One region of the Virgibacillus sp. W0181 genome, then DNA from elsewhere that is predicted to be linked to it. Evidence: riboswitches for the same ligand, from Rfam matches in the RefSeq annotation. Region 1 holds a riboswitch; each other region holds the start of a gene.
What was found. A riboswitch is a leader RNA that binds a small molecule or an ion and turns the genes downstream of it on or off. The one in region 1 is predicted to bind cyclic di-GMP.

Region 1 (10,471 bases):
AGAATATAAATTCCATTCAATTGTAGCGGATGAAATAGTTATTAATCGGAAAACACAACAAATTGAAAACGTAGACGATACAGTTGCTTTTAAAAAAGATGAAACGGTAAAATACTTCAAAATAGGTAAACTCATTTATATACCTAAATTTTTGAATGAATTGACTGCTATTGCGGAACCTTATTACATTTACGAGCACCAAGAAAATGATGAACAAAGCGAAACTGATCAATTGCTTGAAAGGTTAGAAAAGGATAATGTTAAGCGATTGATTGATAAAGCTCTTGATGAACGGAATGAGGAAGCATTTTACATGCTGATGAAACAACTGTAATGAAAATGAATCGTACTCCCAGGGAGGAAACTTTATAAGGCATACATAAAACAATCATGTTGTTGTATGATAAATTTGAAAACACTATCGTTATTACGATTATATATATAAAAATCAACTCCTTATTCGCTCGAATAAGGAGTTGATTTTTTTGGGTTCTTTGTCAAACAACGTTGGTGGAGAATTTTAAGCCTATGAATATTTATTAAATAAGTTAAACGAGAACAATCAAAGCTTGCGCTCTGATGTCGCTGACTTGCACTACAGTCGACAGGCTTTCCGTGGGCACGGCCTCAGCTTCTGTAGCTCTCCTCTTCGAGTTGCTACAGTGACCTTCGGACTCGTGCTATTTCCGCAGGAGTCCGTTGACTTCCGTTCCAGTCAGCTTAAAAAGCGATACTATCATTATTGTACACACTTCATTGCTTGTTTAAGCTGTGTTGAAGTGTGTTTTCCTTCTACCCTGTATTGCCACAGGTTTTAGCTTAAAGTGAAACATGATTCGATTTTTCTAATTTATGAAGTTTCGATAGCCATTTGCGACTCTGATAAGCACTTTAATCTAATTGTTAATCCCTTCAATTCGCCTATTATTATAGGTGAAAGTGAAACTATTTTTGATGAATGACAGATATATTGTACAACCATTTTTTGTTTAAATGTAGAAGATACCGATATATAAAAATTCACCTCGACATGGAAATAATATACGAAATGATGGACATATTATTTTAACTGCTTCAACACTTCTGTTACTTGTTCAGCAACATATTTACTTGCACCAATATCTTTAACATCCTCAATCATCATGGCAATTAAAATATCTTGGTCTTCGGAAGGGAAGCCAATAAACCAGCCATTCTCTTTGCCTTTTTCTTCACTCGTCGTTTTAAGTTCGGCTGTACCTGTCTTTCCGGAAATGGGGAAATCAGCATTTTTTGCCACTTGCGCTGTTCCATCAGTTACAACCTTGCGTAAAAGATCTGTCATTAATGTGGCGTGATTTTCATCAAGAATGTCTTCTTTCCATATTTGCTTATCTTTATCATCAAGGAGCAGCGTTGGTTTGAGCAGATTGCCATTATTTAAAAAAGGAGTATAGGTTAACGCCAAATGCAGGGAACTAAATTCAATTTGCCCTTGCCCATAGCTCGTATTGGCTAGCATCAATTCATCTTCCAATTTTCCATTGGAAGAGATGGTTGAATTTGAAATTGGATATTCAAAAGGAATTTCTTCATCAAGCCCAAACTCCTTCAATCCGCTCACATAATTTTTGCTACCCATTTTGACAGCTTGCATGGCAAAATATATATTATCAGACCGAATCATCGCGTTTTCCAAATCAACCGGCTTGTCCGTACTGGAAACGCGTTTTACTTTATAGTCTCCCCAGCCTTTCTTGCTCCAGGTTAATCCGTTAATTTTCAAGCCCTCTTTCGGATCTAAAGTTTCTTGTTGCATACCGATTGCTGCTGTAATTGGTTTAATGACAGATCCGGGGGCAAAGGTAGCTGAAAAGCGATTGATTAATGGTTTCTGTTCGTCATTTTCGAGTTGATTCCATAAATCGGTACTTGCCTCATAAACAATTTCATTTGGATCAAAAGCAGGACTGCTGACAAGTGCCAAGGTTTCTCCGGTCTTTGGATGAATGGCAGCAGCCGTACCTGCTTTTCCGTCATAAGCGTCGAACAATTTTTCCTGTGCGATCGTGTCAATAGTCAAATGGATATTTTCTCCGTCTTGCACTTCTTTTTCAGCTAATACCGTTTCTTCTTCTGAACTTTTTACTGTAATGGTTACTCCTTGTTCTCCTTTAAGTCTATCTTCAAAAAGCTGTTCCAGTCCCCGTTTGCCAATCATATCATTCGCTCCATACGTGCCGGGTTCCTGTTCTTCCAGCTCCTCTGCTGTAATAGGGCCAACATAACCAACAAGGTGGGCTGCAGCCTCCCCACTAGGATATGTGCGTCCAGTAACTTCTTTTTTCTCAACAGATGGAATATTCCATAGTGCAGCTGATACTTTATCTTTTGGGACTTTTTTCAATGGTACAAACAGGTTTGGTTCTACCCATCCAGCACTTAAAGCATCGTCAATTGCTTCAACAGATATATGCAATTCTTTCGCAATTTGTTTCTTCTCCTGATTTTCCGAGACAAATCGTTCCGGTACAACGCCGATTTCATAGACGACATCGTTGATTGCTAAAGGCATGCGGTTGCGATCCAAGATCTCCCCGCGTTTTGGGTTAGTCGTTTGCAGTCCAATTTCCCCACCATCTTTTATTTGTGGGAAAATAAAGCCCGGATCCCAATCGACAAACCAATCTTTTCCTTCCTCTTCTCCTTCTTCTTGTAAAAGGAGATTTGCGTCGTAATTAAATGATATAGGACCAGCAATACTGTCCATTTCAACAGAAAAAGGAATGGTTGCTGTCCCTTCTTCCCATACTTCTTTTAACTTGTCCTCTTCTATTTGGTCATACGAAATTTGTACGTTAGATATGCCGAGGTCCTCATAGATTTTCTTGAAACGATCTACAGCTTCTTCTGGTTTGTATGTTTCCTGAGATGATTCAGCGTGCAAATTGTACATTTTCTCGAATGCCAAGTCATTCCAATAATCTACATACGATTCAAATCGGTCATTTGGTGTTGGTTCATTTTTTGAACAACCACCGATAATTATTAATGTGCAAATACCGATGATGGCTAAAATTAAGCTTCCTTTTTTCATATAAACCCCCTCAATCATAAATCCGTTTTAATTATAACATGTATTCGATTATAGTTGTCTAGCTGCGACGTACAATTCTTGAAGATGTGACGAAAGCGTAACTACAGTCCTAGGGTGTTCTGGTGCTAATCTTTTCGGTGGGACGAGCAATCACGAGCAGTCCCAGGCGACGTCACACAACTTTGCGGTAGGACGAGCTGTTTTCGCGCAGTCCCAAGACGTGGCAATCTAAGCCTGCGAGGGCGCTTGCGCTTTTCATAATTCATGCTATTTTGCTTCCATATGGTTTTTAATTTCATTTTCGATTCGTTCAAATTCTTCATCAGAAACGACATAATACCATGTCCCTTCTATCATTTGACCGGAGCCCTGTAGTTCGATTTGCCTCATATTATTACGCACTGAACGGTAATTAGTAAATAATGTTTGCATGCGCTCCATATTTAAATCCGTTTTTACATTTCCACCTAGAATATCTAGAATATTCCCGACTTTACTAATGCCGGAAAAACTGGCAGCATTATCAACGGCTGCGGCTACTACTTTTCTTTGTCGTTCATTTCTTCCCAAATCACCGCGGGAATCTTTTTTACGCATCCGGATGTAATCGAGTGCTTCTGTCCCATTTAGGTGAACTTCCCCTTTTGGAAATTGATGTTTACCTTGTGAAAAAGCTTGTTCATTTTCGATTGTGACCCCACCAATAGCATCGACCCCTTGCTGAAATCCTTCCATGTTTACTTTTGTATAAAAATGTACAGGTATTTGAAATGCTTCCTCCACTGTTTGTACGGATAACTCCACATCACCGAAGGCATACGCGTGATTAATTTTATCCTTTCCTCGGCCGGGAATATTAACATACGTATCCCTTGGAATACTGAACATAAGCATGGAATTAGTTTTTGGGTTCAACGACATAAGGATCATTGTATCTGATCGGCCTTTGTCCCCATCACGTTCATCAACACCGAGCAACAGTAAATTTATAGATGCATTATTTTTAAAGATCGACTCTAGCTTTTCTTGTCTTTTCGGATCTGCATCTCTTTCTAGCGGGTCATGCATATCGGAAACGGTGTCACCGACTTTATCATATATATAGTATAAAAAGCCCCCCACTAGCAGAAAAAGGATGATAATAATCGCCCCCACCCAATAGGGCCATCTTCTTTTTCGTTTTTTATGTAAATTATTCAGTCTTGAATCCACTTGTATTCTCCCTTTCACCATAAAATGGTTGTCATGTCTACCATAAAATTTTATTACATCAATTATACACCGTTAATGAGCTGAATTTAAGTATATAAAAGATTCTGTTATAAAATCATTGCTGTAGATTAAAGAAATTCGACAGCTCTGTGATAAAACAAGCCTTCTTGTGACAAAAGAAGACACCCACAAGTGATGCAAAGCGAGGTATAATAGGAATAAATAATCAATTCACCAGTTAAAAAGGCAAACTGACTGAAAAGTTAGGACGCAAAGTTACGGATCTAACGCTACCAAGCTATGATGGCCGTGCTGCCTGAGAATTAATGGGGGTACGTGGGATGGAAAATAAATTGAAACGAGAAGAGCAAGATCAAGGGTGGGTTGAATTAATGATAGAAGCTAAGTCGCTTCATTTGTCCGTTGAAGATGTAAGGCTTTTTCTGGATACGATGAAAGATAATGACATAACAACGTACAAAAGAAAAAAGTGTAATGGAAATGCATCCCTTTGAACGATCAAGCAACTTCCTAATCACCTTTTAATGTTTACGTCATACTATCTTTTCACCAGGTCATTTGAACGATCTATTTAAGGGGAGGACAAGGAAAAAGACTTAATTTAAAAGCTTTATATAATATTTATAGAACCATATAGCCTTCCTATGATATAATTCATTTGGAAAGAAGGTGTATGGACGTGATCGGTTTAAGGATTAAACAATTACGGCAAGATAAAAAGATGTCTATTTCTGAACTCGCTGAAAAAGCCGGTGTAGCAAAATCTTATTTAAGCTCTATTGAAAGAAATCTTCAATCGAATCCATCCATCCAATTTATGGAGAAAATAAGTGAAGTACTTAACATATCTGTAAATGAATTGATTCGGAGTGGAGAAGAGGTTGATCTTGAAGAACAGTTGGATGATGAATGGCTTAAGCTTGTACAAGAAGCAATGGATTCTGGTGTGACGAAAGATCAATTTAAAGAGTATCTAGAATTTAATCGTTGGAAAAACAAACAAGAAGGCTAATGATTTATCCGTAGAGCAATAAATGCCTGCGGTTTTTGTTTTGGGCAATTAGCAGAATGCATGCAAACAAAAGTTGATGTATAAATGCACCCATATTACACCCTTGTGCATAGAATAGTATAGGCGATTGAAACTTGATGGTTTCAGCTAGATGGAACAGGGTATAAATGAATAGTAAACGGTCAGTATATGGGCTAATAACGTGCATTGCGTTATCAGTTAAAGTTTATACAAAACAAAAAAACAAGTGACAATTACAATGAATTCCTTTATTATAGGAACAGTACTTTTGTTGTTAATTACAGCAGGCTTACGAGAAAAAGGTGGGGGATCACTATGAAAGAACAAGAGAAATTAAAAAAAATGCTAAGAAAGCTGATCAATGATACAGAGTCTTGTAAAATTAAGTCATCTGATGAAATGATTGAAGCGTTAATATACGAATTGACTAGCGATACTGCTGTGCATTCGAAATCAGTTGTAAATTAGGGAACATATAATATTATTGTAATATCTCAATACCCTAAGGCTGGAGATGCTTTAGGTAATAAAATAAAGGAGCGTGTAACATGAAACTGATTGAAGCAAAGGACTATGAGGATATGAGCAAGCAAGCATGCGCATTAATGGTTAATAAACTAAACGAACTGGACAACCCTGTTCTCGGTTTGGCAACCGGTTCAACACCTGTAGGGCTTTATGAATGTTTGATTGAAAAATATAAACAAGGCGAAATAACATTTGAACATGCAGTTTCTTTTAATTTGGATGAATATATCGGTCTGGCAGATGATAACCCAAACAGCTACCATTATTTTATGAATGAAAAGTTGTTTAATCATATTAATATTCCAAATGAAAATACGCATGTCCCAAGTGGTGTCGCTGAAAACTATGATATAGAATGTGAACAATACGAAAAAATGATAAAAGATGCAAATAACATTGATGTTCAATTACTCGGCTTAGGTGTAAATGGTCACATTGGCTTTAATGAGCCAGGTACGCCGTTTACGAGCAGAACGCATGTAGTGGAATTGGACGAATCCACGAGGAATGCAAATGCACACTTTTTTGCTTCCGGGTGGGAAGTGCCCTCGCGTGCTATTTCAATGGGGATTGAATCAATTATGGAAAGCAAAGAAATTATATTGTTAGCATCAGGTGAGAAAAAAGCAAAAGCAATTGCTAGATTAATCAATGGAGATATCTCAGAATTATTTCCTGCATCTATTCTACATAAACATTCAAACGTCACGGTTATTGCCGATAAAGCAGCATGTGCAAAATTAAAATAAAGAAACATTTTGAGCAGGGCAAACATGTTGTTATCAAAGAAAAATCCAAACGATAATCCAAAAATTCTTCCATTAGACTTTGGGTTCGTTTGGATTTTTCTTTTTGGTCAGACAGGAGATACTATCCTACTATATTAATCCACCTGAAATTTTCAACATCAAAGCATGGTGATAAGCCGAATTTTCCATACTGATTCCGTAAATGTTTGTCTGTTGCGCAGAACGTTTTAATCTACGTCCAATTCGGCATATTTAACAGTCGTATTATTCACTTTGGCTTGAGCGCTTGTAAGGTCGATTATCCATTTATTAAAGTTTGCGACCTGGTCCATTTGTACGAAAACAAGAAATTCAACTTGCTCTAGATATTTTATTGAATCTAGGATATGATTGGAATTACGAAGCTCATTTTCAAGTTTACCTAGTAATGAATACTCAACAATAATGGAGATACCTTGCATCAACTCTCTATGAACGATACCAGTAGTTTTAATGGCTTGGGATGCTGTACTCCCATAAGCACGTATTAAGCCACCTGCCCCAAGCTTTATACCTCCAAAATATCTTGTTACTACAATTGCAGTATCTTTTAACTTTTGTTTTTTTATTACTTCTAGAATGGGTATCCCGGCTGTGCCGCTTGGTTCACCATCATCATTAGCTTTTTGTATCTCATCGTTTTCTCCGATCATATAAGCGGAACAGTTATGTGTTGCATCGTGGTGCTTTTTCTTGATTTCTCGAATAAATGCTTGCGCTTCCGCTTCCGTTTCGACACGTCTTACATAGCCAATAAATCGTGACTTTTGAATAATTTGTTCATCTACACCGGAATTCTTCACTGTATAATAGTGATGCAACATTGTACTCACCTCCTCGGAACATTCTAAACGGTTTTTATGGTTTATGATAGAAAAAATGGGGTATATAAAAGATTTAGTACTAAAAACCTAAAATTTTCTTAAGGAAATTTTAGGTGAGCCCCTAAAAGAAAAATGTAATTCCGTATTAGTATATCATAGGTTGGTGAAAGTTTATGGCCCAAAAGTTAGCGAAAGATTCAGTCCAAAAACCAAGTGAAAAAGTACTGGACCATATTATTCATGAAATGGTCGATGTGGTGGAAAACAGTAAAGATGAAATATTTAACATTAGTGAAGAAGCAAGAAGAGAGCATGAATTATTAAAAGAAGAACTACAAAAGACGAAACTGAAAGTGACCGATTATATCGAGAAAGGCGATAAGCTTGATCTTACTGTGAGACAATCAAGGCGCAGATTGTCGGAAGTGAGCAAGCATTTTAATAAGTATTCGGAAAGTGAAATACGTGAAGTGTATGAAAAAACACATTCCTTGCAGACGGAGTTAGCAATGCTTCGACAGGAAGAAAAATCGTTACGATCGAAGCGGGATGAATTGGAAAGAAGATTGTTAAGACTATCAAATACAATGGAACGTGCGGAAGGGCTGGCAAGAAAGATATCTGTCATTCTAACATACTTACATGATGATTTCAGTCAAGTGAATGAACTGATCGAAGAAGCGAAAGAAAAGCAGGAATTTGGTTTGAAAATTATTGAAGCACAAGAGGAAGAAAGAAGAAAAATATCACGTGAAATTCATGACGGACCTGCACAAATGCTTGCTAACTTGTTGCTTCGTTCGGAGCTGGTAGACTTAGCATTTCGCGAAGGAAGTGTTGAAAACGCATTAAGAGAAATTAAAAGTGTAAGGGAAACGATTCGTACATCTCTTTATGAAGTAAGAAGAATTATTTACGATTTGCGTCCAATGGCATTGGACGACTTGGGATTGGTTCCGACTTTGAAAAAGTATATTTCCACCATTGCTGACTACCATAAAATGAACATTGAATTCATTCCATTGGGAGAGGATAAACGACTCCATCAAAAGTATGAAGTAGCCTTCTTCAGACTCGTACAAGAATCACTGCACAATGCGGTTAAGCATGCCCAAGCTACCCGAATTACTGTGAAATTGGAGATGATTAGCAGTCAATTAACTGTTATTATAAAGGATAATGGAATAGGTTTTGATCCACAATCGATAAAAGAAAAATCCTTCGGGTTAATTGGCATGAGAGAACGAGTCGAAATGCTTGATGGAAAATTAACCATTGACTCAGTTAGTGGAAGCGGAACAACTATTTTTATTTCTGTGCCATCTGATTCGTTAAAATGATTAGGCAATTTGATATGATGCATAAAGGCTACGATCGATTCGAAAATTAAGAAAAAAGGACCCTTTAGTAAAAAATGAACCTTCCGATATACAATATATAACCTGAATCTAATAATAAATGAACTAATAACTAACAAATACAAAAGAGTAGTAGCAGGAGGAAGTCAAAAAATGAATACAGATAAAATCATTTCGATTGTTTTAATTGATGATCACAAGTTATTTCGCGAGGGGGTCAAACGCGTCCTTGAATTCGAACCGCGCTTCAATGTAGTCGCTGAAGGTAGTGATGGGGATGTTGCTGTAACACTTGTAAATGAGTACAAACCGGATGTTGTTCTTATGGATATTAATATGCCCAATACTAACGGTGTTGAAGCTACAAAAGAACTTGTTGAACAATTTTCTAATACAAAAGTAATTATTCTATCGATTCATGATGATGAAAATTATGTAACACACGCGTTAAAAACTGGAGCACAAGGTTACCTCTTAAAGGAAATGGATACAGACTCTCTAATTGAGGCGATAAAAGTAGTATATGATGGCGGTTCCTATCTTCACCCAAAAGTCACGCACAATTTGGTGGAAGAATATAGACGTCTTGTGCGGGAAAATGTTTCAGGTGGAACGGGTGCTGAATTGGAATATCGAAAACCGCTTCATTTATTGACAAAAAGGGAATGTCAAGTGCTGCAATTACTGGCGGAAGGAAAAAGTAATCGAGCGGTTGCCGAATCATTATATATAAGTGAAAAGACGGTCAAGAACCACGTGAGCAATATTTTACAGAAAATGAATGTAAATGATCGTACACAAGCTGTTGTTACCGCTATTCGCAATGGATGGGTAGAAGTAGTATAATGAAGTATATTTGATTTTGATAAAGCAGGGTGAGATAAGAATGAAGGTAGCGGTAGTTACAGATAGTACGGCATATATTCCAGCTGAATTAAGAAAAAAACATGCCATTCACATGGTCCCATTAAGCGTTGTGTTCGGTGAAGAATCCTTTCAGGAAGAGCTAGATATTACAACTGAAGCGTTTTATGAAAAAGTAAAACAGTCGGATGTCTTGCCGACTACTTCCCAACCATCTGTTGGGGTATTTATGGAAACATTTGAGCAGTTAGCTAAGGCAGGTTATAACGCGGTTATTTCCATTCATCTATCCAGTAAATTCAGTGGTACATACCATGCAGCTAAAAGTGCCGGTGAGATGGTTGACGACATAGATGTATATGCTTTTGACACTCAGCTCAGTGCGATGGCCCAAGGTTTTTTTGGGTTAAAAGCTGCCGAAATGGCAGAACAAGATTATCAGGCAGATAAAATAATTGCCAGTCTAGAAGACATGAAGCAACATACACGTGCATATTTTATGGTGGATGATTTGTCCCATTTACAGCGAGGAGGGCGCTTGACCGGTGCGCAGGCATTAATTGGTGGTTTGTTGAAGGTCAAGCCAATCCTTCATATTGTTGATGGTAAAATTGTACCTTTTGAAAAAATTCGAACTAGTAAAAAGGCAATTCATCGAATTATGGGTATGTTGGAAGAAGATGCGAAAAAGGGCACAGTAAAAAAGGTCGTTTTTATTCATGCGAATGATGAAAAGTCAGCGGTCGCCCTTCGCGACGGATTTTCCG
Region 2 (10,471 bases), on a different contig from region 1:
AGGTCCCCGAGCGCTACATCGGGGAATCGGAGTTGAATGAAATAAATGAAGGGTAACGAAAACAGTGAAAAAGGATTTAAAACGCAAATAAAGTTGCTGGATGATGAACGAGTGGATTATTTAGTCGCCGATGAATCAATGAAAATTATTCAGAGTGACTCGGTTTTTTCTTTTTCGCTTGATGCCGTTTTACTTGCGCACTTTGCTAATATACCAATTAAAAAAGGGAAGATATTGGATTTATGTAGTGGGAATGGCGCTGTTCCTCTTTTTTTATCACGCAGGACAAATGCACACATAACCGGTGTCGAAATTCAAGAGCGGTTAAATGATATGGCAAAACGCAGTGTGCGGTTAAATAAATTAGCGGAACAGATTACCTTCGTACATGGCGATTTAAAGGAAATGAAGCCGGTATTGGGGCACAGCTCGTTTGATGTTATTACCTGTAACCCACCATATTTTCGTTCCCCGGCTAAAACCGAGCATAATCGGAATGAATATTTTACGATCGCCAGGCATGAAGTATTGTGTACATTGGAAGATGTAGTAAAAGCATGCAAGCTGCACGTAAAGCCAGGCGGGAAAGTTTCGATCGTTCATCGGCCGGGAAGATTGGTTGATATGATCACGTTATTTAGAAAATACAACTTAGAACCTAAGCGGTTGCGGTTCGTTTACCCAAAGGAAGGTCGTGAAGCAAACACCATGCTAATCGAAGCTGTACGGGACGGCAAAACAGACTTGAAATTGCTGCCACCGCTAATAATTTATAATGAAAATGACTCATATACAAAAGAGGCTGGGGACATAATATATGGTTAATCAAGAACATATTGTTTACATATTGAAGTGTAAAGATCATTCATTATACACGGGTTATACAAATGATCTCGAAAAAAGACTCGAAATGCACGAACATGGAAAAGGGGCGAAGTACACGCGAGGGCGTGGGCCATTCCAAGTTGTTTATGTAGAAAAATTTCCAACAAAAGAAGCCGCTATGCAAAAGGAGTATCAGATCAAACGTCTTTCCCGAAATGAAAAGCTACACCTGATTCGAAATATGTTGAAAGATGTGATTCACCGTGCAGATTCAGAAGAGCTTTGATCAACAAAATAGTACAGGGACGATCTATGTCGTGCCAACACCTATCGGGAACCTGGAGGATATTACGTACCGGGCTTTAACTGTGTTAAAAACGGTACAATGGATTGCTGCAGAGGATACTAGAAACACAAAAAATTTACTGCGGCATTTTGATATTCATACACCGCTCGTAAGTTATCATGAGCATAGTAAAGCATCTCGTGAACACGATTTACTTGATCGCTTGGCGAACGGTGAGTCCATAGCATTAGTCAGTGATGCAGGAATGCCAACTATAAGCGATCCGGGCAATGAGCTCATTCAAGCAGCGATCAGCGAGCGGATACCGGTTATTTCCTTACCCGGAGCAAATGCAGCACTGTGTGCTTTGGTAGCATCAGGCCTTTCAACAACAGAATTTCTTTTTCATGGATTTTTGCCACGGAAAAAGAAAGAAAAAATAGCTGCGTTGGAAAATTTACAAACAATGAAAGCAACGTTGCTTTTTTATGAATCGCCGTACCGTTTGACGGATACGTTGGGACAGTTACAAGCGGTATTTGGCAACAGACAAGCTGTCATTGGCCGTGAACTGACAAAAAGGTTTGAAGAATATGTACGCGGAACGATGGACGAGCTACTTTCCTGGTCCCGGGAAACGGAATTAAAAGGTGAATTTTGCATTGTTGTAGAAGGGTCTAATCAAGATCAATCAAATGAGGACAGTCTGTGGTGGAGTCACTTATCGGTACAAGATCATGTATACTATTATATGGAAAATAATAAATTAACAAGTAAGGACGCAATTAAGCAAGTTGCCACAGATCGAAAAATGGCCAAACGTAATGTATATCAACAGTTTCATATGGCTTAAAGAAATGCTGTCTTTAAGCCTTTTTTAGCAGATAAGAAAGTATATAACTTTATTACTGCATAAGTGCAACTAAGGCTTTCGCCATAAAGGGTTGGCGATAAGCCAAGTTTTCTAATAATTTATTCTTCAATCATGTCTGCATATTGTTTAATCTATCTTTAAATCGATGGCTATTTTCCCAAATTGCTTACCGTCTTCTAGATATGTCAGTGCTTCTTTAGCCTCGTTCAAAGTAAATGTTCGATCGACGACAGGATGTAATTGAGAGTCTTTCATAAACGCAAGCATCTCGTGAAGTTCTTCTTGGCTACCCATAGTGGACCCCAACAGTTGGTACTGACCGTAGAAAAATTCTCGTAAATTCAGTTCGGACACATCATCAGTCGATGAACCAAAAATAACCATTTTGCCACCCTTTTTTAGCACCTTTAGTGAACGATTGAATGTGGCCTGTCCGACACTGTCGATAACCAAATCTATAGTTTCATTTTTCAACGCCTCAACCCAATCACTTGCTGTATCTAGTACAACATCTGCACCAATTTGTTTGGCTGCCTGACGTTTTTCTGGACTGCGTGATGTCACAATGACCCGTGCACCTTGCTTTTTCGCAAAAGGAATAAGGTAGGTTGCGACTCCACTTCCTGCACCAGGAATAAATACCGTTTCTCCTTTTTTCAGTTGCCCTTTTGTAAACATTGCCCGATATCCTGTTAAAGCAGAGAGCGTCAAGACACCAGCCTCTTCCCATGTGAGGTATGCGGGCTTACGTTCAAGTTGTTCGACATTAATGACAACCTTTTCCGCAATGGTCCCGTCAAAAAGGCCATAATCATCCGGCTGTGCGGCAGCATTGTTGTACCAACCAAGGCTCGGGTTTATCATTACTTCATCACCGGTTTGGAACCGATTTACACCTTCGCCAACACTTTCAACCACTCCCGCGCCATCCGAACCAATGGCAAGCGTTTCGGCACCTGTTCCTCGTTGGTTGTGTGCAAACAAATCTCGGTGGTTTAATCCAGCAACTCGCATGCGAATAACAACCTCGCCAGCTCCGGCTTGCGGTTCGCCAACATCTTTAACTAAAAACTCTCCACGCTCATATACAAAAGCTTTCATTTAAGACATCCTTTCAGATATATTTATTTTTCCTTGATGAAATACCAAAATAACTGTTTCGTGAATGGATATATTTGGCCATAGTAAAAATAAAAAACAAGTAATAAACTCGACCAAAAGCAAGATATCCTCTATTCTGCTAAAGATAAAACTATGAAAATAACGAGTGTTATAATTGCAGTAAAGAAAGAAGCTCTTATCTTAGTCGCTTTGCATACTCTTTCCTTGTGCAGCTAGTGCCCCCTATTGGGGATAGTTATTTGTTATTACCTTTAATAAATAACCTAGGAGCAAAATAAGCTATTGTTGCTGCAAGAAAGGCTAAAATTACGGTTGAAAGAGAAGAACTTCTTTTAATAACAACACTGGTAGGTAAGCTTTCACTCTTACTCCAAGCACTTGTCATATCTGGAGTATAAAAAAGTGTCATAAAATACCCGGATAGAACTTGAAATAATACAAACAAAGTTAAAAAACTAATAGAAAATATAATATATCTTTTAATGAAATCGTCCCCTTTATAATCTCAATTTCGCCCAAATTGCCGTTGATTGAAATCGCTTTATAGATTTGCTTTGAGATTCGCTCTTTATTCAATGTTAAATCATTCAATATTACTTAACAATAAAAATTACTCTATTTTTGATTTAGTGTCTTTATGATTTCATCGAAAGAGCAAGTTGCATCACTAATCTTACGGGAAGTGCAGGATTTGCCATTTGATTGACATCTCCAACAAAAAACAAATCTTTTAAAGGGTAATAAAATGCAAATGAACCTGATGAACCGGAATGTCCAACCAATTCCCCTCTCCCCATAAAAAATGTCCCAATCCCATTTAGTGGAATTCTCATATATCCAGCACCGTAATGAATCGGAAACATGGAAGCTTGCAACTTGTTCATTACATTTTGTTCATGAAAAACAGCTTTATTAAATAACGTTCCACTAAAGAAAGCTTTGATAAATATCATTAATTCACGAGCAGTAGAAATACCACCTCCACTGGCACGAGAGCTTCTTACGTATTTTGGGCGGTAAAAGGAACTGTCTTTATAATAAACTTTAGGAACAAAATCATGGTCACTCTTAGGAAGGTAAGTATTTGTTAGCTTTAGAGGGTCGAATATTAATTGCTTATATACATCATCTAATGTTGAATTAGCAACTGTTTCAACTATTCTTCCGAGCATATCAAAGTTTATATCAGCGTAATGAGCTCTTTTTCCTCTGTCAGGTGCAAAATGCGGTTTTAAACCTTTGGTCATCGTTATCATTTCATCAAAATCATATTCCATGTCCTGATGGATTGCACGTTTTTTTGCATTATTACTACCTTCTTCAAAGATATCCGGCAATCCGCTTGTTTGACGTAATAAATGTGAAAGTGTAAGCTTTGTGGAATGATCTTGGTTCTTGTAAATATGTAGGTTACCCAATGTTTCTTCTTTAAAGTATTTTGTTACTTCATCGTCAAGTGACAGCTTACCCCGCTCTTTCAAAATAAAAATACAGGTAGAGGTAAACAGCTTTGTGATGCTTGCCATAAGGATTGGGGAATCAACATCCTTCCCCCCGTACCCCTTGCTGTATGAAAAATCTCCTTCCATGTTTTCTACAAGTAGAACGGCTTCATGTATTTGGCTTTTATTTGTAGTTCGTTCGAATACTTTATCAATTTTTTGCGTTTTAACTCCCATATAAACCACCCTCATAATATTTTACTTTTAACAATTAGAGCCTAAAAAATAACGCGTATATTTAACATACACTCTTTAATAATCTGGATATCAGTCGTTCAAATAGAGGATATATAACAGTCTATTTTGCATGTGAATTTTTTAAAGACTTGATTTCCGGAACTATACAAAATATTAAACTGAAACCATTGTTACACGCCCTTTTATAAAGTAAATTTTATAAAAGGGGATAAATAATATAATTTAATAAACTTTTCTTTATAAAGTACAATTCGGTAATGGAGTGTGGTAATATATTACTATCAAATTAATTACACTATTCAGAAAAAGGCAAACCTCTCGAAAGATTGGGACGCAAAGCCTCAGGTCTAATGTTTTTCCAACGATGATAGCTGGGCTGCCTTTCAGGAGGCGATCGTGATTAGTGCAAAAGAACTGGATAAAGAATGGGTAGATTTAATAATTCAAGCTCGGGATTTAGGGATTCCTATTCATGTTGTTAGAGAATACTTAAGCAATGAAGCAATAGAAATTAAATAGATTTTATTTCTTTATTGCTTATCAGAAGACCGAGCAAAAGTTTTCTTCTGTGAAAATCAATTTTCATTAAAAAATACTTTATAATACAAGGTTGAAAACAGCTACTTAGTTTTATTTTTTTCTACAATCATTTTTATATTAACGTTAATGGTTTTTTAAGAAATCTGCAATACATCATATAAAACTAGGATACTTGAAGTAGATGGAAAGCGCTACGATTGAGAACATCGTGGCGCTTTTTTTTGAACAAACTTCCCCTCTTTCCGTTTATGATAGCTCTGTTTAAGTCAGCCCCGGTATCATTACATCTTAAAGAAGATTGATAAAGATTATGGATTAGCTACCTAGCTTAGGTTGTTTTGAAGCGGGTTTTTAAGGATTCGGAAAATACTATATTGTTTTTTGAAAAATATAAATATAACTTGACGGGAATATTCCCGATATGGAATAATTGTGTAAACAACAACGTGTGACTAAGTCAAAGAATCGGATGTGATAATTTCATGTAACAACATACGTTAATGGATTTATGTAAAATGAAAATGGTTGGAGTTGAATCAACATGAACGCGAAAACATTTAGTGCCCTGGCGGAACCAAATCGTCTTGATATCATTGATCTTCTTCTTGAAGAGCCGCTTCCAGTGGGGGAAATTGCAAGTAAATTAAAACTAAACCAGCCCCAAACTTCAAAGCATCTTCGTGTTTTGAGTGAAGCTGGCCTTGTTGAAGTTGAGCCAATAGCAAACCGTCGAATATACAAGTTAAGACTGGAAACGTTTAAAGAGCTAGATAAATGGCTCGATTCTTATCGACGGGTGTGGGAAGCGCGGATGGATCGCCTGGACGATTATCTAAATGTATTACAGGAGAAAAAACACTGAATTAATAACCAATTAATGAATGCACATTAGTTATCTTCACCTTTGAGAATGCACCTAAGACGATGATGATGATTATACCTTTGGAAAAAATTAAGAGTAAAGAAAGGTTACACAATCGAATGGAGGAGTAAAATGTCAAATAACGAATTAAATTCTAGAGTTGAAGGCGACAAAGTGCTAGTACTGGAACGTGTTTTCGATGCACCGTGCGATCTCGTTTTCAATATGTTTAAAGAGCCTGAACATCTAAAAGTTTGGTGGGGACCTATTGGATGGGAACTCCCGGTTTGTCATATTGATTTCCGACCGGGTGGTATGTGGCATTTCTGTATGAAATGTACTGATCGGGATCAAGGGGAATATTACGGTATGGAGTCTTGGGGAAAAGTCATATACAACGATATTATTGAGCCAGAGACGATTATTTACACTGATTATTTTACGGATGCAGATGGAAATATTGACGAGACTATGCCAGCCGCTGAAATTACGTTGAAATTCATCGATCTGGGCGATCAGACAAAACTAGTTAATCGTGCTGAATATGTCTCTGCGGAAGAACTCAAAAAGGTTATGGACATGGGTATGCTACAAGGCATTTCCGAAACTTGGAACCGTCTGGAAGAGCAATTGAAGCAGCTCAAGTAGGATATTATTCATAGCTTAAAGGAGGAAATACCAATGGTGAAACAAAAAATTATGCCGCATTTATGGTTTGATCAAGAAGCAAAAGAGGCTGCACAATTTTATACAACTATTTTTCCGGATTCAAAAGTCACCAATTTCGCAACTGTTCAAGACACACCATCTGGAGATAGCGATATCGTTACGTTTAATCTTGCGGGATATTCATTCATGGCTATAAATGGAGGGCCACATTTTCAATTTAATCCTTCAATTTCTTTTTTTGTCAATTTTGATCCTTCAAGAGATGAGAACGCGCGAGAAAAATTAGATCAACTCTGGGAAAGGCTGTCGCAGGGCGGTACAGCCCTTATGCCCCTTCAAGAATATCCGTTCAGTAAACGCTACGGATGGATACAGGATAAGTATGGTCTGACATGGCAGCTGATTCTCACAAACCCAGAAGGTGAGGTACGACCATTTATCGTACCCTCAATGATGTATGTTCAAGATATGTGTGGTAAAGCAGAAGAAGCCAGTGACTTTTATCTTTCTGTTTTCAATGATTCAAGTCGAGGTGAAATCGCTCGTTATCCTGTTGGCATGAAACCGGACAAGGAAGGAACGTTGATGTTTACAGATTTCGCGCTTGAGAAGCAATGGTTTGCCGCTATGGACAGTGCCGGGCCACATGCCTTCCAGTTTAATGAAGCCATTTCTCTATTAGTTCGATGCGAAAATCAAGAAGAGATTGATTATTACTGGAAAAAGCTATCCTCCGACCCAAATGCTGAACAGTGTGGCTGGTTGAAAGACCCTTACGGTGTCTCTTGGCAAATCTGGCCAACCGCTATGGGAGAAATGATGGCAAATGGGACGAAAGAACAAATGGACCGATTAACAAAGGCATTTCTCCAAATGAAAAAATTTGACATCGAAAAATTAAAAGAAGCATATCAAGGTAAATAATAATTATGTTGCTCCGTATAAATTAATAAATGACATTAAAGCTGGTAATCACCAGCTTTTTTGCACGTTAGCGGTCAACAACGTAAGATTTTTTCAGCAATCTGACTCGATAAACCAAGAACGCCCACATTTTCTATTCTAGCGAAAAGCCCAAGAAGTGAACATATTTTTAGCACTCTTTCGCCACTCCAAAACTACTCTCCATCCTGCATAATATAGAACTAATCTTATTTAGGACAAGCGCTTGATTACTATTCATACAATTTTTCTTAAAATTTTTTTACAATTGACTCTAACGTAACGTTATACTTTATAGTAATAAATGAGGGAGGTCAGCATGATGAAATTGAAAATAAAGGAAGTTGCCGATTTAGTCGGCATTAGTGTGCGCACACTACATCATTACGATGAAATTGGTTTACTGAAACCGGAAGAAATAACTGAATCTGGTTATCGACTATATTCTGATAAAAATCTTGAAACATTACAACAAGTAATGTTTTTCAAGGAACTTGACTTCCCGCTTAAAGAAATAAAGGAAATTATCAATAATCCGACATTTGATCGCCACGAGGCACTCCAGATACATCGAAAAATGCTACTTAAGAAACGCAGGCGTATCGACAAAATGATCCGAACAATTGATAAAACAACACAAAATATAAAAGGAGATATTCCAATGTCTAATAAAGAGAAATTCGAAGGCTTTGACTTCAGTCACAACCCATATGAAAAAGAAGCTCGTGAGCGTTGGGGCGATGACACAATCGATAAATCTAATGCTAAACTTGTTAATATGTCTAAGACTGAACAAACACTAATGAGTGATAAGGTGAAGGAGATCTTTCAAAAATTAGCAGACCTTAGAGAAACTTCACCAAGTGCTAATAAGGTTCAAAACGTTATTAAAGAATGGTATGACTTTTTGAATAGCAACACAGGTCATCATTACTCCTTGGACGCATTCAAAGGTTTGGGCGAAATGTATGTAGATGACGAGCGTTTCACGAAGAACATTGACCAATTTGGTAATGGCTTGGCAAGGTTCATGCGTGATGCCATGGGCGTCTATGCAGAAAAAAATAAAAAATAATATTAAAATAAAGGCGATGGAGCCATGCTATAAACCTATTGAGCTTGCATCTCGAAATAGAGAGTGCTTTTTGAGCACTCTCAAATAGTATATTAATTTATGGTCCCCCCTATAACTGAACCCGTTATAATAATTGTGAAACTTTTTTTGTTTAGCTTTCGTCTAAAGGTCAAATAACAAATCTGAAATGAGGAAAAGTCATGGAAGAGGGGAAGAAAGAAGATATTCTGGAAAAAATTATGATTGAACATGGAAGTGACTTGGTTAGATTGGCGTTTAGTTACGTGAAGGATAAAGAAACGGCAAAGGATATGGTTCAGAACACTTTCATCAAATGCTATGAGAACTTAGGTGATTTTCGTTTTGAATCATCAATAAAAACATGGTTATACAGAATAACTATTAATCAGTGCAAAGATTATTTAAGAAGTTGGCACTATCGCAAGGTTCAAGCTAAAAGTTTTTTGGAAAGTACAATTACTTCCTTTTTGCCCTCAGTAGAAGATAAGGTAATTACAAATACAGAACAAGAAGAGATGAAAGGATTTATATTTTCTTTACCTGATAATTATCGTGAAGTTATCTTTTTGTATTACTATAAATCTTTATCCATAGATGAAATAGCCGGAGTTACAGACTTAAATACCAATACAGTTAAAACAAGACTAAGAAGAGCAAAACAGCGGTTAAAAGTTTTAATTGAGGAGGCAAATGTTTATGGATAATAATTTTAATAGAGAAGATTTGCATTTCACTGAAGAAGATAGGAAAGAAACCTTACATAAAATTAAGGAAAGAAATCATAAAAAAAGAGAAAATAGAACAACTCTATTCAACTTTGGCAAACGTTATATTCCTTCTGCATTAGGTTCTGTGATCGCAGTAATTATAGTAGCCGTTGTTCTTTTACCAAATATAAACTTCGGTAACGAAATGGTATGGGAAGACACGGATAAACAACAAGTAGCCCAACAAGAGAAATCATCTTTTTCCATTTTAGTAACGGGTATAGATTCAGTTGATGAATATAACCGTAGCAATATTAACATCGTACTTACTTATAATAGCAGTGACAACAGTATGAATATTGTGTCCATTCCCCGTGATACGTATGTAGAAATTTTTGATTCTGAAGGGGAAATGATAGGGCGAGATAAGTTAATGCATGCTTCTGCTGTTAATCCCAAACCGCAAACTGCTAAAACAACAGTGGCCAACCTTTTTGATATTCCTATTGAATACTACGCAATTATTTCTGAAGAAAATATATATGAAAAGTTAGAAGTTACGAAAGAAGATGCAAGGTACAATAGATTGACTAATAAAATTGTCGACTTAATTGAAGCAGAATTGTCTGCAACAGAAATTAAAGACCTTTTAGAAGAAAGTAAAACCAACCTGTCAAAAAATATGTCTAATCAAATAGGAAAGGTTAATCCTGATTCTATTCAAGTAATCGATTTAGGCAAAGAGGCAGAAGAGAAATTTATTAATGGTGTATATTATGTAGATATTAATGAGGAATTGTTGGGAAATACTTCGACGACTTTAAGGACGCACTTAAGTAAACATTAAT
Region 3 (10,471 bases), on a different contig from region 1:
CTTTTGAAGTTTTTGCGAGTTTTTCTAATTGTCGAAGCACGGTTTCCGGTGTTTTTTCCAGCGGCACTTTCATTGCTACTTCATTTAATTTTTGTTCCTGAATATTGTCTTTTTGTTCTGTCAGTTTTGCAACTTGTTTCTCGTAAAGCTCCACTTCCTGCGCCGTGCTTTTAGCTTGTTTTGCAAGCGGGCTAATGACGTTGACATAAAGCACCGTGTAGACAAGCGCAGTAACAACCAACAGAGCAATGCTTGTGATTGTATATATTTTATTCCAGCGTTTGCGCATGTTCATTAAGCTCCTCTACAGCCAATGCCGAATCGATCTTTAACGTCAACATTGCTTCAAATCCGTCATTTCCATTCGTAATTTCCGTCAGCTCCGTATCGGTGATATATGATTTTTCGCTTAGCATTTCCGTATAGTCTGCAACTTCCGTCAATGACGTAAACGCTCCAACAATCACTATTTTCTCCGGTTCGGTCATTTCATAAACGGACAGCTTTCCACCTGCAAGCGGCAGAACAGTTTCCTCATACATTGAAAAAACAGGGGCGGTTTCTTCCTGCATTTTTTCCATCTCTTTTTCGATCCTTTTTAGCAATTGTTCATCGGCCGTTTCTTTTTGCAATGAGAGCAGTTCGGTTTCCAATCCTGCAAGTTCTGCTTTATCACTCTCCATCGTCGTTGACAGTTCATATCGCTGGTAAAAAATTAGCGCAGCAATTAGAAGCAATAGGAAAATAAATGCAATGGCAAAGAGTACTGGAGCAACATATTTACTTTCTTTTTTTTCGATAAAGTTTATTTCAACCGTCATAAGTTCACCTTCTATGCATCCTGCTTTAATCCAAGCCCATATACATCCACATATTTGCATTCTTCATCAGAAATTGGGGGCGCATAAATATCCAGTGCAAATTCTTCGTTCAACGACTTTTTTATTACCTGCAAATAGGGGGAGTCCCCAGTAAGCAGTATTTGTTCAACTGCCGCATCGCCGTTCATAATCGAATATTGATAGAAATCCAGAATTCTTCTAATCTCGATCATATTATCTTGTATCGGCTGCTCCAGCACTTGTGCATTAACGGCTTGATCAGGCTTAATATACCGGGTGAAAATGGCTTTATTATGCTGAAAGGCGGTTAAAACTAATGCGTCCTCATTCCAATGAATGAGTAAAAGATGCGCAGGTAATTCAGCAATATTATGGGCAAAATAGCGATAAATAGAAAGGAACGTCAAATCTGCTACTACCGGCTTTAAGCCAACTTCTTCAAAAGCTGTCGTAAAGCCCGTAATTTTTTCCTTTGGATAAGCAAACAATAAAATTTCTCTTTCCTCTTGTTTCACTTCCAAAAATTCAACTGCTAGCGCCGGCTGATCAAACGGCAAATAAATTGTACTGCCGAGTTGGTTTTTTATGTATCCGATTGCTTCTTCTTTCTCCAAAGCTGCCGGAATTTTCAATTCCCGTATAACTACAGTACTATCAGGAAGGGCAAGGAATAATTTCTTTCGCTTCCATTTATGTTTCACGACAAGCTTATTCATCGCCTCTTTGAATACTGCTTTATTTAAAATAACGCCATCTTGCACTGTACCTTGCGGAAGCTCCAACTCACCTTTGTAGGCCAGCCCGTCCATCGAAGGCTGTTTGTGGAAAGAATAACGAATAATGTTGTTGGTTATAACGAGATTAACACGACCGGCCGTTGGCAAAATCATCCTTCCACCTCACTTCTTGTTGACTAAATAATGTAAGAAGACGCCCCAATTGCATGATGCAAGGGCGTCAATTGTATAACTAATAAGTATTCATTTATATTTATGGCGTATACCCAGGACAACCTTCCATTTGCATAATATACTTACCATCGTTATTCTTTATAACACCAGTATTTTCTCCATAAAGATTACCACTGTTGGGGTCTTCAGGTATTTCTTCTAAAAATCCTTCAGTTTTTAAAGTCGCAAGATCAGTACTATCCCCTATATTATCTTCCACAGCCGCTAATCTTGCTGCATTAGAAACCAACTGACAATTTGCCTCATGTACGTCTTGCTTTTTTCCATCCAATATACTCCCAATCGCCGGAACAGCAACAGCTGTAATAATTCCTAATATAACGATAACGGCTAATAATTCCACCAACGTAAACCCTTTTTCGTTTTTGAACATCTTTTTTACTTTGTTAAACATATTCATTCCTCCTAATTTAAGAAAAATTAGGTCGGTCGCACTAATGACTCCAGATTATCCAAGTGCCCGATGTATAGATAATCCTTCCCCATCTCCTAATCTTATTATAATAGATTACTAGTTATATTTCGACAAATTATGTGTCGATTTTGCAACTTTTAACCAAAATTCTCAAACATAGAAAACATTGGCAGTACAATTGCCAGTATAATACCGCCTACAACAACAGCAAGCGTGACGATAATGAGTGGCTCAATTAGCACTTTGATCCGATCGGACAGTTGTTCCACTTCTTCCTCATAAAAGTTTGCTACTTTTAAAAGCATCGCGTCGAGTGTTCCGGTTTGTTCGCCGATTTTTATCATTTGCACGACGAGTGCGGGAAAAGCCCAATGACCTATCATCGGGACAGTCATTGATTCGCCGACGGTCAATGATTCACGCGATCGAGCAAATATATCGCGAATCACGCGATTTCCGATAACTTTTTCCGTAATTTCCACCGATTGCAAGATTGGCACGCCACTGTTAAATAAGGCACTTAATGTTTGGGTCGCCCGAACGAATGCGCCTTTATGAACGAGCTGGCCAAAGATCGGAATTCGCATTTTTATAAGATCCATCTGATAGGCAAATGCTTCTTGTTTCATAAATACCCGGTAAAGCGCAACGATCGCAACCACCAACACTATCAAAACCCACCAATACAACCCAGCCCAGTGACTGAGATTTACAATAAACTGGGTATAGGCTGGTAATTCCTGACCAAACGATGAAAACATCGAAACGAATTGCGGCACGACAAAAACGAGCAAAAAGATCGTTAATACAAATGTGATTAAACCGACAATGCTTGGATACATTAAGGCCGAGATTACTTTTTGCCGGTTATTGTACTGCTTCTCGTAGTACGTAGCCATTTGATTCAAGATTTCGTCCAGCTTCCCGCTCGCCTCCCCTGCTTCTATCATATGGACAAGCAGTTCGGGAAAAACGTTCGGATGCTTGCTTGCTGATTCAGACAGGGATTGCCCTTGTTCTAGACGCTTATTCATATCTTCCAGTGCGATCCGCAAAGCATAGTTATTCGTTTGCTCTCTCATCGTTTTTGTTGCATCGGAAATAGGAATGCCGGACTGAATTAACGTCGCATATTGTCGCAGGAAAATGATGAAGTCTTTGTGTTTTATTTTTCTGTTTAGGACAAGATCTTTGTTCCATGGTTTTGTTTCTTCCATGCGATAAACGATATATCCTTCCTTTTCCAGCATGCTTAAGGCTTCCGCTTCATTGTCAGCATCGATTTTTCCTTTCAGTCGTTGCCCGGATATCCGCTTGGCTTCGTATTGAAAATTCATTCAGCACTCCTCCTTTCCTAATAACAAGCTAATAATGACCTCTATCTGTTTCCACTTTACTATATTTCATTTAAATAAGGAGCGACGGTTTCATAACTAATTACACTTTCCTGCAGTAGACGACGTAAATCCATTTCAAGCGTATGCATACCAGCATCTTTTGACGTTTGCAGCACGTTTTGAATTTGATGTAGCTTTTCATTGCGAATTAAGTTTTTAACCGCGGGTGTATTCACTAGTACTTCCGTTGCTACTCGCCGGTTCATTCCATCTAGGGTCGGAAACAAGCGCTGAGAAATTACTGCCTTTAAGATTGAGGACAGTTGGATTCGTATTTGCCCTTGCTGTTCCGGGGGGAAGACATCAATTATTCGCTCAATCGTGGACACTGCATCGGATGTATGTAGCGTACTTAATACGAGATGACCGGTTTCGGCTGCCGTAATTGCTGTTGCAATTGTCTCTTGATCGCGCATTTCTCCAACGAGAATAATATCAGGATCTTGCCGCAAACTAGCTCGTAGCCCGTTAACAAAAGTACGTGTATCCGGTCCAACTTCTCGTTGATCAATAATGGACATACGATGTGCATGTAAATATTCAATCGGATCTTCCAGTGTAATAATATGTTTTTCCGTTGTTTTGTTAATATAATCGATCATGGAAGCAAGCGTTGTCGTTTTCCCGCTTCCGGTTGGTCCGGTCACTAGGATAAGTCCTTGGGGAAGCGCAGTCAGTTCTTGAACAATCGACGGCATGTGTAGCTGTTCAAATGTCGGTACACCTGTCGGGATTAGACGAATGGCAAGTGATAAATGGCCACGCTGGTAAAAAGCGTTCATTCGAAATCGTAAGCGGTTGTCAATTGTATAAGAAAAATCAATTTCTCTCTGCTCTTGCAATGTTCTCCATGCCGCTTCCGATAAAATGACTTGGCAAATTGCTTCCGTTTCTGATGGCTGTAAAACAGATCCATCCATTTCAACCAGCTTCCCATGAATCCGGAATACCGGTGCTTTATTAACCGTTAGATGAACATCTGACGCATTTTTTTCATTTGCTTCCTGCAACCATTGATGAAACATTTCCTTCATCTCATTGCCCCCCTAAACCTGAATCGTCACTTGCAACATTTCTTCCATTGTCGTCAAGCCTGCTTTCACTTTTTCCAAGCCATCATGCACGAGGAACGACGCTCCTTCTTTTCGTGCCTGTGAACGAATTTCTGTAACGGAGCGATTATCCATTAACATTTCCCGGATTGCATCGTTCATTACAACAACTTCCTGGATGGCAATTCTACCGCGATATCCTTTTTGCTGACAACTGTTGCATCCTTTTCCTTCATAAATGGTATCAACGTCCACATGATGTTTGTCAAAAACATCATGTTCTAATGCGGAAGGGGTTCTTTCGGTCCGACAATCACGGCAAATACGCCGAACAAGCCGCTGTGCAACAATTCCGGATATGGAGGATACGACCAAATACGGCTCAATGCCCATATCAAAAAGTCGCGGAATAGAATCTATCGCACTGTTTGTATGGATTGTACTAAAGACGAGGTGCCCGGTTAAAGAAGCGCGAATGGCGATTTCTGCCGTTTCCTGATCGCGAATTTCCCCAACCATAATGATGTTCGGGTCCTGCCTTAAAATAGATCGCAAGCCTCTTGCAAATGTGAAGTCAATACCGCTGTTTACTTGTACTTGATTGACTCCTTCTAGCTGAATTTCAACGGGATCTTCAATCGTAATCACATTTACGTGTTCTTCGTTCAAATAATTAATTGACGCATATAATGTCGACGTTTTCCCTGATCCGGTCGGTCCGCTTATTAAAATTAAGCCCGACGGTTCGTTAATGAGCTGTAAATACCGTTCGTAATTTTCTTTGGAAAAATCCAATTCCTTCAGCCGCATAAGAGCACTACTTAAATCGAGTATCCGTATGACGACTTTCTCCCCGTATACCGTTGGCAGTGTCGAAATTCGTAAATCAACGGGGGCAACTCCGATCGTCGTTTTAATTCGACCATCCTGCGGTAAACGTGTTTCCATAATATTTAAATCAGCTAAAATTTTAATTCGGGCGGTTATAGGTTGCTGCAGGCTCTTTGGCAACATTTTTTCTGTCTGTAGACGCCCGTCAATACGATAACGAACAGTAATATGTGCATCCTGTGGGTCAATATGTACGTCACTTGCCTTTAACTGCACGCCTGTTTGCAATAATTGATCAAGTACTTGGATAACAGAAGATTCGGCATCAGAAGCTGAAAAGTCACCGTCTCCATGATCGTAATATTTATTAATCGTAAACAAAATGTCATCCCGTGCAGCAATGACCGGTGCAATGTTCCACCCAGTCGATATTTCCAGATCATCAATAATATAATAGTCCATCGGATCGTTCATTGCCAGAACGAGTGAGTCGCCATCCATTTTCAGGGGCATAATATAGGAACGCTGAGCCAATTCTTTTGAAACGTAGCTTAATACTTTTTTGTCGATTGGATAATGGAACAACTGGACGTGCGGAATGCCCAGTTGGAACTCCAGTACCTCGATCAATTGCCGTTCCGTGATTAGACCGCGCTCAAGCAGGGCATCGCCTAGCTTTTGATTACTGGTTTTATTTTCGAGTGCCTGATTTATTTGTTCTTCTGTTACAATACCTGCTGTCTGGAGCAAATCACCTAACCGTTTACGTGTTTGCATTTGTTGTTCGCCCCCTTTTCTTTACTGCCGCAAAATGGAAATAATAATTTCACTTTCTTCGTTTATTTCTTTCTCGGACGCCATTCCTTTACTATTGAATTGAATCGTTATTTCATCGTCAGACGTCTGTTCGATCGTAATCTGTTCGATTTCAAACGATTTATTGCCGCTTCCCATTTCTGAGTTTAAAGTTTCGGTATTATTTAGTTCTTCTATTGCGCTTTTTACCCCTTGAAATCCAGAATCCTCTGCCACTTCCTCCAATATCTCACGTTTAGATGCGACCATCTGCTGATAATAATCAATTCCCATGTCCGCCATATGCCGCGCTTCAATACTTTTCTCCATCGTCGATACTTGTCCAGCTGTATTCGTTACTTGATAAAATTGCCCAAGCAGCAAAAGGATCAATACCGTGATGAATAGTAAGGTCATAACGAGTGCTGCCCCTTGTTCATTATGGTACTTATTCATCCTCATCACCTGCTGCCGTTATATAAAAATACGTATCAGACACTTCACTACCATCCGCCATTACGCTTATGTGTCCTCGGTATAAATTCAGTTCATTTTCTTTTTCCGTTTGACAGAGGGTTAGCTTCGGTGAAAAGACCTGATTGTTTATATTCGTGGAATAGTCTCCCTCGAGTGCGTAAGGAGTACCGCCAATACTGCAGTTTTCTACAGTCGAGGCACTGTCGATATATGTAATTAATTGCTCATCATTTTTTAGTTGAACGACATAATGATCAAGTAAATTTCCGGAAACGAGCGTTTCATCTGTTTTTTTGGACCAATTTAACAGGTGTGGAAACATCGGCAACAACACAATAATGACAATGCTTAATAACGTTATAGCAACAACAAGCTCTACAAGCGTAAACCCTGCACTATTTTTTTTATTCCAATTGCTATACAATAGAGTTCACCACACCTTTGATCCTAATATTATCCAACTTAAGTATACCATTTACGGAAGTGATTAACATGCGAAATATGTCGGATTTTAGAAATGAAGACGGTATTACACTCGTGGAATTGCTCGCTTCGATTGCTATTTTGACCATTGTTGTTGCTTTATTGTATTCCTTTATTTTTCAAGGATTAAACAGTGAGAAAAAAACAAGTGATGCAATTGCTTTAAATCAGGATGGCAATGTATTGATCAGTGAGCTTAGAAGCCAATATTATGCAGGAGAAACAATGCTTTGTGTCGAAACTGACGATAAGCGGTTGACGATCGATGATTATACAATTACAAATGGAGATACTCCTTTGCAGATTGATCAAGGCTGCATCGAAGGGGTTAATACGGATGAGCCACTCGAAATCAAACTAACCCTTGGCAATGACTTAGGACAAAGCATAACATTGGAAGCAACATGGCAACGACCAGAATCCGCGCAATTAGCACTCGTTGTTGGAAGTTCTGGGGAAGGCGGATCCAATCCTGATAATATTACCTGGGAGTATACAACAGATGAATTACCGTGCCTCGATAACCCAGACTATAAAAACCTAAATATCAAATGGACTGGAGATAAGCTGGAATCGAATTGCAAGCAATATAACGGGCCAAATAAAAACAAACACGGGACGAATAAAAGTTTATGGATTAAAAACGATGTTGATCTGGAAGACAAGAACTTTGTAAAGGTCGGTCAACATTTATTTACCAACGAAAAGGTGGAACTGGAAGATAATGCAACTGTAACCGTAGACGGAAACGCCACATTCAATAAAAAAGTAGAAGTGTCCAACAATGCCTTCATCACAATCGGAGCCAATAGTAAGTTCCAAAGAAAGTTAGAGATGGAAGGGCAATCGCTTGTAAGGATTGGTGGCAGTGCCAACTTCGTTAAAAAATTAAGTATGGAAAACAGTGCAAGGTTTGAAAGTGGTGGAAATAGTATTTTTTCCGATAAAATAGAGATGGAAGATTCCGCTTCAATTGTTATTGGCGGAAGCGCCACCTGTTTGAAAAAAGTCACAAAAGAAAATAATGCTTCCATTACCGTTAGCGGGAAGTCCACATGTTCGTAGTATATACCGGGGTATGGAATAGACTGTGTTCTTTTCAAAATGCAACGAACCGAAAGAAATAGTCCTCCGGTTCGTTGCATTTATCATCGTTTCTATTTCTTCTTAAAACTGAGCGTTTCTTAATCCATACAAAGAAAATGCTCAGGCCCCTTTTTCCTCCAATTTTGATTCGATCAACGTACAAACCATATCAGCAAATGCTTGGCATCGCATAATGTCCGCTTCATTCGGATCCAGATCTACTTTTAAACGTTCCGGTACAACAGTGGCATGCAATTTTTTCGCACGATCTGCTACTAAATCTATCGCGCCACCATACGTATCGTAGAAAGAATCGGCAGAGCCAAACACACCAAAAACTTTTCCGGCAAGATTGGCGTCTTCCAAATCATCGTAAAAATCTTCGACTTCGTACGGTAGCTCCCCATCGTCCCACGTGTACGTTCCAACAAGTATCGCATCATAATGCTCTATATCTTCCATGTCAATCACATCAAAATCAAAGGTTTTTAAATCCACCTCATGATGATAACTGTGCAAATAATCAGCAATCGCTTCTGCCATTAATTCCGTATTTCCGGTTGAACTCGCAAAAATTATTAATATTTTACCCATTTCCAATCGCCTCCATTGGAATATCTATATCAAGTATAATTGATAACGATTATCATTTCCAATGAATAGACTGAAAAAGGTGGAAAACCTGCCATCCATTTAACAATGTTGTCACAATCGATGACACTATGTTGATTAATATTAGGTATTCGTTCTAAACCGGTTAAATTTTATTCAAGAAGAATTCATGATCCCATGAATCACTTATAAACACTTTTATGCAAAGCTGATTGCGTCAAACTAAATTCATCCATGCTCGATTTTTATGCCATTCCACGTGGATCGATTTCTCAAAAAAGGCACTGAGATTGTCCCCAGTCAAGGTTTCTTTCCTTTGTCCCTGGTCAAAAACAGTTCCCCGCTTCACTAATAACGTATGAGAAAAAAACGGTAGCACTTCTTCAATATGATGCGTTACAAAAATAATCGTTGGGGCATCATTTGTTTCTGCCAACTCCTGAAGGGAATTCATTAACTCTTCACGTGCAATAAAGTCCAATCCACTCGTTGGCTCGTCCAAAATCAATAGTTTCGGTGCAGGCATGAGTCCACGTGCAATTAATACTTTTTGCTTTTCTCCATTGGAGCATTTGTCATACGTTTGATTATATAAATGCTTGCAGCCTAACTGTTCCATCAACTGGTAAACTCGCTCGTAATCATTTTTAACCGGTTCCAAATGATCCAATCCAACCGATGCAAATTTACCGCTGACTATGATATCCTCTACAACATGTCGCCCATTTATTCTTTCCTGCATCGACGAACTTACCCAACCAATCGATTTACGCAGTTCACGAATATCTGTTTTCCCAAAGCGTTCCCCTAATACAGAAACGGTGCCAGTTGTAGGCCAAATATACCCATTTACCATATTAAGCAGTGACGTTTTCCCCGAACCATTTAATCCAAGCACCGCCCAATGTTGTCCTTTTTCGACTTGCCAGTTAATATCAGTTAGAATCGTTTTTCCTGTTCTTTTCCAAGAAACATTTTTCATATCAATAACCATTTTCATTCATCCCCCGTTAATAGTTCGCAATATTAAAACCTCTCTTAATCATTTTATCGACTTCATGAGAATGTGTCCAAGAAATACAGGGGTTAAGCAATGAGATGTATATGAAATAATGCGCTGTAAGATTTAATTCGACCAGCTAAAATAATGTATACTATGTTATAACGAATCATTAAAGAGGTGAAAGAAATTGAAAGTAAAAATGAATGTACAAACGATGTATCATGGAGATTTGCTCCGGAAAGATAAAGTATATGATATTGAAGATGGGACAGCAGAGCGTTGGATTATAAGTAAAATCGCAGCAAAAGCAGAAGAAAAGGATACAGATAAAAGCTAGTTGTTTTCTTTGTTTTTTATCTGATTTAACCCTTAGCTGATATGCGGAAAGATATGCTCGAGAAAATAAACGGAAAATTGCCATCCACGAGTGTTCCATCAGCCTGTAGTAAAGTTATTTACCTTTGTATCACAAAAACTTTTACAGCTATTATCCATCCATATGAACAG

Region 2: another riboswitch for cyclic di-GMP. It lies ahead of sinI (DNA-binding anti-repressor SinI); the one in region 1 lies ahead of ACLIBG_RS03715 (anti-repressor SinI family protein).
Region 3: another riboswitch for cyclic di-GMP. It lies ahead of ACLIBG_RS03610 (competence type IV pilus major pilin ComGC); the one in region 1 lies ahead of ACLIBG_RS03715 (anti-repressor SinI family protein).

What each region holds. Positions count from the first base shown of each region.
Region 1 covers NZ_JBPYCR010000005.1:16,122-26,592, forward strand. Annotated here, with positions in the region: gene ACLIBG_RS03700 (IDEAL domain-containing protein) at 1-334, shown strand, start outside; gene ACLIBG_RS03705 (penicillin-binding transpeptidase domain-containing protein) at 1,061-3,076, opposite strand; gene ACLIBG_RS03710 (LCP family glycopolymer transferase) at 3,344-4,288, opposite strand; cyclic di-GMP riboswitch class I at 4,524-4,608, shown strand; gene ACLIBG_RS03715 (anti-repressor SinI family protein) at 4,630-4,803, shown strand; gene ACLIBG_RS03720 (helix-turn-helix domain-containing protein) at 4,989-5,321, shown strand; gene ACLIBG_RS03725 (hypothetical protein) at 5,658-5,810, shown strand; gene nagB (glucosamine-6-phosphate deaminase) at 5,891-6,619, shown strand; gene ACLIBG_RS03735 (YigZ family protein) at 6,847-7,482, opposite strand; gene ACLIBG_RS03740 (sensor histidine kinase) at 7,656-8,822, shown strand; gene ACLIBG_RS03745 (response regulator) at 8,994-9,686, shown strand; gene ACLIBG_RS03750 (DegV family protein) at 9,727-10,471, shown strand, end outside.
Region 2 covers NZ_JBPYCR010000015.1:49,520-59,990, forward strand. Annotated here, with positions in the region: gene ACLIBG_RS08470 (tRNA1(Val) (adenine(37)-N6)-methyltransferase) at 46-825, shown strand; gene ACLIBG_RS08475 (GIY-YIG nuclease family protein) at 818-1,111, shown strand; gene rsmI (16S rRNA (cytidine(1402)-2'-O)-methyltransferase) at 1,089-1,964, shown strand; gene ACLIBG_RS08485 (zinc-binding dehydrogenase) at 2,112-3,086, opposite strand; gene ACLIBG_RS08490 (serine hydrolase domain-containing protein) at 3,743-4,786, opposite strand; cyclic di-GMP riboswitch class I at 5,106-5,191, shown strand; gene sinI (DNA-binding anti-repressor SinI) at 5,204-5,326, shown strand; gene ACLIBG_RS08500 (ArsR/SmtB family transcription factor) at 5,889-6,209, shown strand; gene ACLIBG_RS08505 (SRPBCC domain-containing protein) at 6,342-6,857, shown strand; gene ACLIBG_RS08510 (VOC family protein) at 6,891-7,802, shown strand; gene ACLIBG_RS08515 (MerR family transcriptional regulator) at 8,143-8,895, shown strand; gene ACLIBG_RS08520 (sigma-70 family RNA polymerase sigma factor) at 9,096-9,620, shown strand; gene ACLIBG_RS08525 (LCP family protein) at 9,613-10,470, shown strand.
Region 3 covers NZ_JBPYCR010000004.1:107,582-118,052, reverse strand. Annotated here, with positions in the region: partial or broken gene ACLIBG_RS03625 (hypothetical protein) at 1-289, opposite strand, end outside; gene ACLIBG_RS03620 (hypothetical protein) at 270-821, opposite strand; gene pilM (type IV pilus biogenesis protein PilM) at 833-1,732, opposite strand; gene ACLIBG_RS03610 (competence type IV pilus major pilin ComGC) at 1,833-2,207, opposite strand; cyclic di-GMP riboswitch class II at 2,228-2,312, opposite strand; gene ACLIBG_RS03605 (type II secretion system F family protein) at 2,366-3,565, opposite strand; gene ACLIBG_RS03600 (type IV pilus twitching motility protein PilT) at 3,625-4,659, opposite strand; gene ACLIBG_RS03595 (GspE/PulE family protein) at 4,672-6,285, opposite strand; gene ACLIBG_RS03590 (hypothetical protein) at 6,307-6,759, opposite strand; gene ACLIBG_RS03585 (type II secretion system protein) at 6,752-7,204, opposite strand; gene ACLIBG_RS03580 (type II secretion system protein) at 7,273-8,328, shown strand; gene ACLIBG_RS03575 (flavodoxin) at 8,470-8,943, opposite strand; gene ACLIBG_RS03570 (ABC transporter ATP-binding protein) at 9,179-9,961, opposite strand; gene ACLIBG_RS03565 (hypothetical protein) at 10,152-10,301, shown strand.